Regions from separate parts of the Advenella sp. genome, predicted to be linked through region 2. Evidence: predicted binding sites of a transcription regulator. Region 2 holds the regulator's gene; each other region holds the start of a gene.
What was found. The regulator sigma-54, encoded in region 2, starts transcription at its own class of promoters, with help from an activator protein. The targets are predictions, from matches to a motif close to TGGCANGNAANCTGCTTT.
Positions count from the first base shown of each region.

Region 1: a site for sigma-54 is predicted at 1,765-1,782, ahead of ACTIKR_RS10400 (CmpA/NrtA family ABC transporter substrate-binding protein). Genes of this name have one in related genera too.
Region 3: a site for sigma-54 is predicted at 1,655-1,672, ahead of ACTIKR_RS06915 (methanol/ethanol family PQQ-dependent dehydrogenase). Genes of this name have one in related genera too.

Region 1 is NZ_JBQEAU010000048.1:8,066-11,346, reverse strand. It holds gene ACTIKR_RS10410 (aconitase family protein) at 1-864, shown strand, start outside; gene ACTIKR_RS10405 (ANTAR domain-containing response regulator) at 932-1,498, opposite strand; gene ACTIKR_RS10400 (CmpA/NrtA family ABC transporter substrate-binding protein) at 2,014-3,234, shown strand.
Region 2 is NZ_JBQEAU010000001.1:44,940-48,220, reverse strand. It holds gene ACTIKR_RS00200 ((2Fe-2S)-binding protein) at 120-386, opposite strand; gene rpoN (RNA polymerase factor sigma-54) at 664-2,058, opposite strand; gene ACTIKR_RS00190 (hypothetical protein) at 2,076-3,062, shown strand.
Region 3 is NZ_JBQEAU010000027.1:7,433-10,713, forward strand. It holds gene ACTIKR_RS06905 (form I ribulose bisphosphate carboxylase large subunit) at 1-409, opposite strand, end outside; gene ACTIKR_RS06910 (LysR family transcriptional regulator) at 549-1,460, shown strand; gene ACTIKR_RS06915 (methanol/ethanol family PQQ-dependent dehydrogenase) at 1,779-3,281, shown strand, end outside.

The DNA.
Region 1 (3,281 bases), on a different contig from region 2:
CGCATCACGGTGCCACCCGGTATTTTGGTTCGGCTGCAGGGCACGCTGCCGGCAGGCGTGGTGGCCAAGGACATCGTCCTGCATCTGCTGGCGCTGCCGCAGATACGCGCCGGCAAGGGGGTTGGCAGGGTGTTCGAGTTTACCGGCGAAGTCATCGACTGTCTGTCTGTGGATGAACGGGCGACGCTGACCAATATGTGTGCGGAGCTGGGTGGCTTTACCGGCATTGTTGCCCCCGACGCCCGAACAGTGCAGTTTCTAAGGGAACGCCGGGGCGTGGATTTTGAACTGGCCGACTGGATGCATAGCGACCCGGGCGCCAGCTATGAACAGCAGATTACGGTGGATTGTTCAGCGCTGGATGTACTGGTGGCTGCACCTGGTGACCCGGGCAATGGGCGGGCTGTGGGGGCGTTAGAAGACACCGTGGCCATTGACATTGCCTATGGCGGCTCCTGTACGGCCGGCAAGCGCGAAGATTTCGATCAGTATCACGCCGTATTGGCCTGGGGTTTGCAACAAGGCTTGCAAGTTGCGCCACATGTGCAATTGTATTTGCAGTACGGCACCACGGCGGTTCGCGACTATTGCGTGCAAAAAGGCTATGACCAGGTGTTTGAACGCATGGGCGCAAAAATATTGCAACCGTCTTGCGGGGCCTGCGCCAACTGCGGGCCTGGTTCGTCGATCGACGCCGACCAGACCACCATCAGCGCGATCAACCGCAATTTTCCGGGACGCTCCGGGCCGGGCAAAGTGTGGCTGGGTAGCCCGGCCACGGTCATGGCCAGCGCGCTGGCAGGCCATATCTGTTCGTTTTCCCAGTTGCAAAAGCAGACAACGACAGGGCGGATCCAGGCTTAGGTGATTTTGCTGCAACAGGCGCCGACACGTCTTGCAGCAACGCCGCTATGGCCTGCACCGGTACGGTCTACAGAAAAGTATGCGCCTCGATCAATGCCGCTGCGATTTGTCCGATTCGGCGTTGGGTCTGCATGGCCTTTTTTCGCAGCATCCGATAGGCCTGGTCTTCGTCCACCCCATGCATTTTCATCAGAATGCCTTTGGCTTTTTCAACATCCTGGCGTTCGGCAAGCCGTCGCCTGGTGTCATTGAGCTCGAGCCGGCGCGAGCGTTCGAGCGCGAAACGTTCAATGGCCACGTCCAGCAACGAGAGCAGACGGGCCGAAGGGACGTCACCCACGACATAGGCGGCAACACCCGCCCTGATTGAGGCCTGCATGAAGCTGCGATCGTTGTCATTGGTAAACATGACTACCGGCAGTGCGCTGTCATGCGAGCGTATGCAGAGCCCTTCCAGCGTATCGCGACACGAGGCATCCGAGCTGACCAGCACGACATCGGGTTTGATGCCGGCCAGCGCCGCAGCAAAATCGGCCAGCGGCGATATTTCAGCCACCACGTGAATGCCGGCAGCCTGCAGTTTGTCACGCAGGGCATCGTTTTGTTCATCGCGGATCAACATCACATTCAGCATTTTCTTTCCTCTTGATTCAGATAAAGCAAAAGGCGTGCCGCTTTTTGCCGATTGCATTCGCAAGCGATGCCCATTTTGAGTGCGTCCTGCTCCCGGCGCTGTGGCGGATTGGCGGCAACAAGTGGCTCGTGCACCGTTATTGTGCGCTGCGGCATCCATCATGCCCATCCTCGAAGGCGCCAGGGCGGTTGATCTGCCTGGTTGCGGTCAAAAATTCCAGCTGCCGCAGTCTGTCAAGGCTGTCTGCCACTCTGTGGGATGTAAATTGGCATGCAACTTGCTTAAGTTGTCATGAAGGCCAATGGCGGTCGTCATCAATCAATGACACAGCATTCAGGACAACGGCGTCCTGCAGGTACGTTTTCAAAACGTATCCGCAGGGCGCTTTTTATTTTGGGGTAATGATGAACAGTCGGAAGAAAACGGGCGCAACAGGCAAATCGGACGAGATACGGGCTCGCAGTTGTGCTGCACAGGATGCAATTGCACCGGGCAGCGTGTATCGGCGGCAATGGATGCTGTCGGTGGCGAGGTCGGCAGCAGGCATTGGTGCACTTGGCCTGGCAGATCCCTTTTTGCGCAGCGGCGCCTGGGCCGCCGGCTCGGACGCGCCGGAAAAGACCGAGGTCAAGATCGGCTTCATTCCGCTGACCGACTGCGCATCGGTCATCATGGCGGCCGAGCTGGGCATCGACAAAAAATACGGGATAAAGATTATCCCGAGCAAGGAAGCGTCCTGGGCCGCCGTGCGCGACAAACTGATCAATGGCAATCTGGATTGTGCGCACGCATTGTACGGCATGATTTACGGCCTGCAGGTGGGGATCGGCGGTCCGCAAACCGACATGGCCGTGCTCATGGGGCTCAATCAGAACGGGCAGGGCATTACGCTTGCCAAGGGATTGCACGAGCGCGGCGTAACGGACGGGACGTCATTGAAAAAAGCAATGGCAACGCTGGATCGGCAACTGACCTTCGCGCAAACCTTTCCCACCAGCACGCATGCCATGTGGCTTTATTATTGGCTGGCTGCGCATGAAATTCATCCATTCAACGATGTTCGTGTCATTACCGTGCCACCCCCGCAAATGGTGGCCAATATGATGATCGGCAATATGGACGGGTACTGCGTAGGCGAACCTTGGAACGCGCGGGCGGTGATCGATAAAATTGGCTTCACGGCAGTGACCTCACAGGAAATCTGGCCGGACCACCCGGAAAAAGTGCTGGGCACAACGGCCAGGTTTGCAGACCAGTATCCCAATACCGCCCGGGCCGTGACGGCAGCGATTCTTGAAGCCGGCCGGTGGATCGACAGCTCGCCGGCCAATATCGAGCAAACAGCCAAGGTGATTGCTGCCAAGTCCTATGTCAACACACAGGCCGACGTGATTATTGGCCGCATGCTGGGCAAGTACGACAACGGAATCGGTACGGTTGCAGACAGCGCGCATCCGATGCGGTTTTATGGCGACGGAGCAGCAACCTTTCCATATCTGAGTGACGGCATGTGGTTCCTGACTCAGCAAAAGCGCTGGGGCCTGCTCAAATCGCATCCCGACTATCAGGCAGCGGCAAAAAAAATCAACCGCATCGACATCTACAAGGCTGCCGCCCAGGCCAGTGGCACGCCTTTGCCTGCCAGCGAAAGCCGGTCTTCGACGCTGATGGATGGCGTCCTTTGGGATGGCAGTGATCCGGTGGCCTATGCCGACGGCTTTGCCGTTCATGTTTAATTGCGGGGGGAACGGATGAACACAGCAACCAAGGCAGTAACCACGCA
Region 2 (3,281 bases):
CCGCTTATCATTGGCGAATTATTATTTGCGGCTTATGATTTTGAGCATTATTGGTAGCAATGATTTTTGAAGGCGTGAACCTTGTGGCATGGTGACTTGTGCTTTGCAACGCCAGCCGATCAGGCGGCCGAACGCCAGAGCACCACAGATTCTGTTGCCAGCGCGTCACATTTGTCTTTGCCGCAATGGTCATTGGCGCCATCATGAGCAACAGGCGCACCGGTACAGGCTGCGCGCTCCAGATAGCTACAGGCCATTTGTGCGCAGCACCCGCAATTGGTGGCGACGCCCAGTTCTCGTTGCAGGTCACTCAGCGTGCTGGCGCCCTGGGAAATAGCGCTGACAACGGCGTCTTCGGTGACGGCATTACAAATGCAAATATACATGAGAGTTATTATCATCCAAGGCAAAAAAAGTTGCAAGCGCCTTGCCGGGTTTGATGAAAATGTCCAACAATTCCGTTCTTTCAGGGTGTTACCGCAATTTTTTGAGATTTATGGGGCATGGCACGTACGGCGCTGCCACCGCCAGTGCACGGGTCTATGGGTGCGTGCAACCAGGGCGCCAAGGCGGTGCGCCGGCAGGGCACGCAAGAGGTTGCCAGCCAAACCTGATCACCGTCTTCTACGGCCGCAGCAGGAGGCCGCGTCTCCTTGCGTGTCCCTATTCCTGATTAAGACTGGCCCGCGCCTTGCGCAGCGATGCCGATGGAATGCCCAGGACTTCGCGGTATTTGGCCACCGTGCGGCGCGCGATGGTAATGCCCTCCTGAGCCAGCAGGTCGGTCAGGCGACTGTCCGATAGCGGCTTGCCCTCTGGCTCGGCCTGAATGTAATTGCGAATGCGGATCTGCACCGCTGTTGCCGATGCATTTTCGCCACTGTCTGTCGCCACGCCGGAGCCAAAAAACCGTTTCAGCTCAAATACCCCATGCGGCGTCGCGATAAACTTCTGCGTCGTGGCCCGGGAGATGGTTGATTCATGCATCCCCACTGCATCGGCCACATCTCGCAGGGTCAAAGGCTGCAGGCGCGCCATGCCGTACTCCAGAAAGTCGCGCTGCTTGTCCATAATGGCACGCGAGACGTCCAGAATCGTCGTAAAGCGCTGACTGACCTGGCGCATAAAACCCTTGGCCGCGGCCAGTTGCTCGCTCATTGCCGAGCCAGCCTCTTTGCCCAGACGACGAATCATGCTTTCGTATCCTTCGCTGATACGTAGCGATGGCATGACCGCCTGATTGATGGTCAGGACCCACTCCCCTTTTATCTTGCGCACCAGAACATCGGGCACGGCATAATCGGCCGTGGGCGTGCTAAATTGCTTGCCAGGCCGCGGATCCAGTTGCCGGATCAGGGCATGAGCCTGTCGAATCCGGTCAATATCGGCGCCGGTAACGGAACGCAGTTGCGCCATATCGGCACGTCCAAGCGCCTCCAGCCCGTGCTCGCAAATAAGGCGGGCGCAAGCCAGTACCTCGGGCTCTGGCGGGTTGGCCAGAGAAGAAACATCCAATTGCAGCAGCAGGCATTCAGAAAGCGTACGCGCGCCCACCCCGGGCGGATCACACGACTGCAGCAGGCGCAAGGCAACCGCCAGGTCGTCTTCGCTGACATCGGCCTCTTCCGAAAACAACGTTGCTATTTCCTGCAGGCTGGACATCAGATACCCGTTATCGTCCAGTTCCTCGATCAGGTAGTCGGCCAGACTGACATCCCGCTCCGATGCGTGGGTAAGCCGCAACTGCTCCCGCAGATGCTCGGAAAGCGACAGCCCTACCGCTGTTTCGGGTTGAAAATACTCGTCATCTCGCGATTTCTGACCCGGCTGCGAGGTCCAGTCCTGTTGTAAAAGCTCGGCATCATTTTCGCTTGTATTTGTACTATCTTCGGATATTTGGTTATTATCGACAAGTTCAAGCATGGGGTTGTCCTGCAACACCTGTGCCAGTTCTGTCTGGAGATCCAGCGCAGAACACTGCAACAAGCGCAAGGATTGTTGCAGTTGCGGGGTCAGCACCAACTGCTGGCCAGTTCGAAGTTCTAACGCATGACGCATATCGATTTGGAATACCTATGAAATACAGTAATGCCGCGGTTCAGCAAAATGATGCCAGATTGGTAAGCAAAACGCTGCTTAAACTGGCTACCCCAAGGATTATAATGCGTGCCGTCGTGATTATTGTCACAATCGTGATTTGGCTGTGGGTTGCCGCAAGTATCCTTGAGTTCGGTGCCGCCCAAGACTACGTTTTTCTGAACAAGTTTAACGTACAACTGGTCTCTTTTTTACAGAGTATCAATACCTACCTGTGGTGGGCAGTAGTGCTGCTAGGCACCCTGATCGTCTACTTCTTCCTGAGTGCCTGGTATAGCGGAAGCGTTGAGCGCGCTGCATACAAGACCGTGCCCGCAGATACGGCAGCCCAATTGATTGGCAGCCTCTCTCCGGAAGGCCGGGACGTGCTCGGCTGGGTCTGGCGTGACCGCAGCGAACCCATCAATATCGGTAACCTGAAAACCACCAAGGATGAACTGGATAACAACCGGGTGAGCAAACTGGCTCAGATCCGGGAACAGGAAAGGCTGCTGGGCCCGGGCCCGATGGTGGCGGCAGACAATCGCATTGCCGCCACACTAGCACAAACAGAGGAGCAGGAGGAGCCTGGCCAGGTGCCGACCCTGCGGCCAGAACCCGAAGCGGCCAAACCCGTCGCTACCGATACCCGCCCAACAGCGCCGGCTGCCGGCGCGGCGACTGCGGGCACGCTGGGTTCAGCGTCCAATGCCACAACGGTTGAGCCTGCAATCGCCCGTACCACACCGGCCTCTCAGCCAAAAACGGCTGACGCGGCGGCCTCTGAACCGAAGCGCCCGGCCAACGTGGCAGACGCCGCAACCGATGCTGTCAAGCCCACACAGAACGATCCGGTCATCCCTGATGAACCGGCCAAAGAGCAACCAACGGTCTCCAGCTCCGAACAGACGGAACCGACCATTGCTCGCCCCGAAACCACGCATCTGCGCCCGCCACGCGATGAGGTCAAACATACTATTACCTAATCAAAACTGCAGTTATCGGCGCGCAGGCGAAAAAACGCTTGCGCGCCGGGGTAATTTTTCTTATAGTTAAGGCATGAAGAGCCAGCCCGCATTTTCTCGCAACGCTTTAACCGGTAGCAACACTGCTTGCGCCGCGGCTAAGCTGTGGGCTGCTGCTACACCTGACGCAACGCTTTCTGCTGTTGCCACATCTTCTGCGCTACTGCTAGCGATCGGTTG
Region 3 (3,281 bases), on a different contig from region 2:
CCGCCTTCAGCGGCTTGAAGCTGAACACGTTGCCGATGATGGACGCCGTCACGTTTGTAATAGAGCCTTCTTCAAACAGAGAAAGGTCGTAGGCGATATAGCAGAAATATTGCTCCTCGTTGTTGGGCACCGGATCGACCCTGTATGCTTTGGCACGGTACTTGTCGCAAGCAGTCAGCCTGTCGGTCCAGACCACGGTCCAGGTTGCTGTTGATGATTCTCCGGCAACGGCGGCAGCCGCTTCTATGGGGTCAACGCCGTCCTGCGGTGTGATGCGAAACACCGCGAGTATATCCGTGTCCGTAGGTTCGTAGTCGCCATCCCAATACCCCATTTGTGCATATTTGAGTACACCGGCTGCATAACGTTTTTTCTGATCCCTGATCTGGACGTTGCTGATATCGTTCATTGTCTATCTCCTGAGTGCCTTGCATGATCAAGCCGGCAGGATGCTGCGTCTGACCGGTTGAACAAACTATACAAATGGTCATGCTTGAGGTCTAATAATAAATATCGAAGAAAACATAAGCACAGGCTTATACATCACTATGCGACGTTACACACTGAGACAGCTGGATACCTTTCTGGAAGTGGCCCGTGCCGAGTCTGTATCCAAGGCTGCAGAGAAGCTGCATGTGACGCAACCGGCAGTCTCGACGCAGCTGCGACAACTGGAAGACGCCTTGGGCATCGCGCTGGTGGAAGCCAATGGCAGGCAGATCCGCCTGACCGCCGCCGGGCGCGAGGTTGAGCAATACGCGATTGCGGCAACGTCGCAGCTCAGTCAGCTTGACGATGTGGTTGAAGGATTGAAAGGGTTGCAGCGCGGGCGCATCAATCTGGGCATCGTGGGCACTGCAAAATATTTTGTCCCCATGCTGTTGGTGCATTTTCGCAAGCGTTTCCCCGGCATCGAAATCGCGCTGCAGATTCAGAATCGTGATCAGATTTTCAATATGCTTGAGCGCAATGAACTGGATCTGGCCATAACCGGCAGGGTGCCCGAAAGGCTCGATTGTCTGTCCGAGGCCTTTGCCACCAATCCCCTCGGTTTTGTAAGCGCGCCGGAGCATCCGCTGTCACGCCGTCGCCAGGCGCCGCTGTCTATTTTCAATGATATCGATTTCGTGGTGAGAGAAGCCGGCTCGGGAACACGGGCGACCATGGAGAGCATTTTTGCCCAGAACAACATCAGCCCGCGTATTGTGATGGAGATGCCCAGCAATGAATCCATCAAGCAGGCGGTGATGGCGGGCATGGGGCTGACCTTTCTGTCATTGCGTACGGTACGGCATGAGCTTGCCGCAGGGCACCTGGCTTTGCTGGATATCCAGGGTACGCCTATTTTGCGGCAGTGGCGCGTTGCGCATCTGCGTACCAAAAAGCTGGCGCCCGCTGCCCTGGGCCTGAAGGCATTTTTGATCAGCGATGGCGCCGCCCTGATCAACGTCTGGGCGTGAGCGCGTAACGGAACACATTGTCACGCATGCGTCACATCAGTTGGCGGTTGTGGGCAAGCTGTTTCAATTTCGGCAGGCTCTGTAACCGCTAAATATCTTCACACCCTGGCTTTATCTGCATTATATGTGTTCGCTAACGAAAACTTTGCGGATATTCGTTGTTGTTCTAAGGGTTTACCTGTAAAAAAACGGACTGGTATGGATATTGCTTAAGAAGCCGGGCGAGGAGTCTAAACGCACTGTCAGGGGTGTTATCACCTGGAGACACTTTAGTGATAACGAAACTATACTTCGAAGCAAAAAGGACGGAGACAATATATGAAGCGAATACTGCTTTCTATTACGCTCGCAATGGGGGTCGCACTCCCCTTTGCGCATGCCAACGACAAACTTATAGAGCTTTCAAAAAGCGATGAAAACTGGGTATTGCCCGGAAAAACCTATAGTGCGACAAACTATAGTCCGATGAAGCAGATTAACGTTGACAACGTTAAGACGTTGAAGCCTGCCTGGAGTTTTTCGACTGGAGTACTGAACGGCCATGAAGGCACGCCGTTGGTAGTGAATAATGTGATGTACATTCACACGCCATTTCCCAATACGACTTATGCGGTCGATCTCAAAGAGCCCGGCAAAATTTTGTGGAAACACGTGCCAAAGCAAAGTGCCGCAGCGCGCTCTGTCGCATGTTGTGACGTGGTTAACCGCGGTTTGGGTTACTGGCCTGGCGACGGTAAAACGCCGGCGCTGATTTTAAAGACACTGCTTGACGGGCACGTTGTTGCGCTAAATGCAGAAACTGGAGAAGAGTATTGGAAAGTCGAGAACTCTGATTATAAAGTGGGTTCCACGCTGACCATTGCGCCTTATGTGGTCAAGGACATTGTTCTGATCGGTTCGTCTGGCGCAGAGCTGGGTGTGCGTGGTTACGTAACAGCCTACGACGTGAAGACCGGTGAGCAAAAATGGCGCGCTTATGCGACGGGCCCGGATGAGGATATTATCCTTGCCGACAACTTCAACGAAAAAACGCCGCAGTATGGACAGAAAGGTCTGGGTACAGAAACTTGGGAAGGTGATGCCTGGAAGATAGGCGGAGGTACGAACTGGGGTTGGTATGCCTATGATCCAGATACCAACATGGTGTATTTCGGTACCGGTAACCCGGCGCCATGGAATGAAACCATGCGTCCTGGTGACAACAAATGGACAATGGCAATCTGGGGAAGGGATGTTGACACAGGTCAGGCTAAATTTGCCTACCAGAAAACACCCCATGATGAATGGGATTACGCTGGTGTGAACGTCATGATGCTCAGCGAGCAGAAAGACAAAAATGGCAAAATGCGCAAGCTGCTGACCCACCCAGATCGAAACGGCATTATTTACACGCTGGATCGCGAGACAGGTGAACTGGTATCGGCCGATAAGATGGACGATACGGTGAACTGGGTCAAGAAGGTGGATCTGGAGACAGGGATTCCATTGCGTGATCCCGAGTTCGGCACCAGGATGGACCATAAGGGTCGCGATATCTGCCCATCCGCCATGGGTTACCACAACCAGGGGCATGATTCCTATGATCCGAAGAAGGAACGCTTCTACATGGGCATCAACCATATTTGTATGGATTGGGAACCGTTCATGCTGCCTTATCGCGCTGGCCAGTTCTTCGTGGGTGCAACCCTGAGTATGTATCCTGGTCCTAAAGGCGATCGCCAAAATTATACAGGTCTGGGTCAAGTCAAGTCTTACGATGCCATCACCGGCAAGTTTGACTGGGAAGTCATGGAACGCTTTGCAGTGTGGGGCGGTACGATG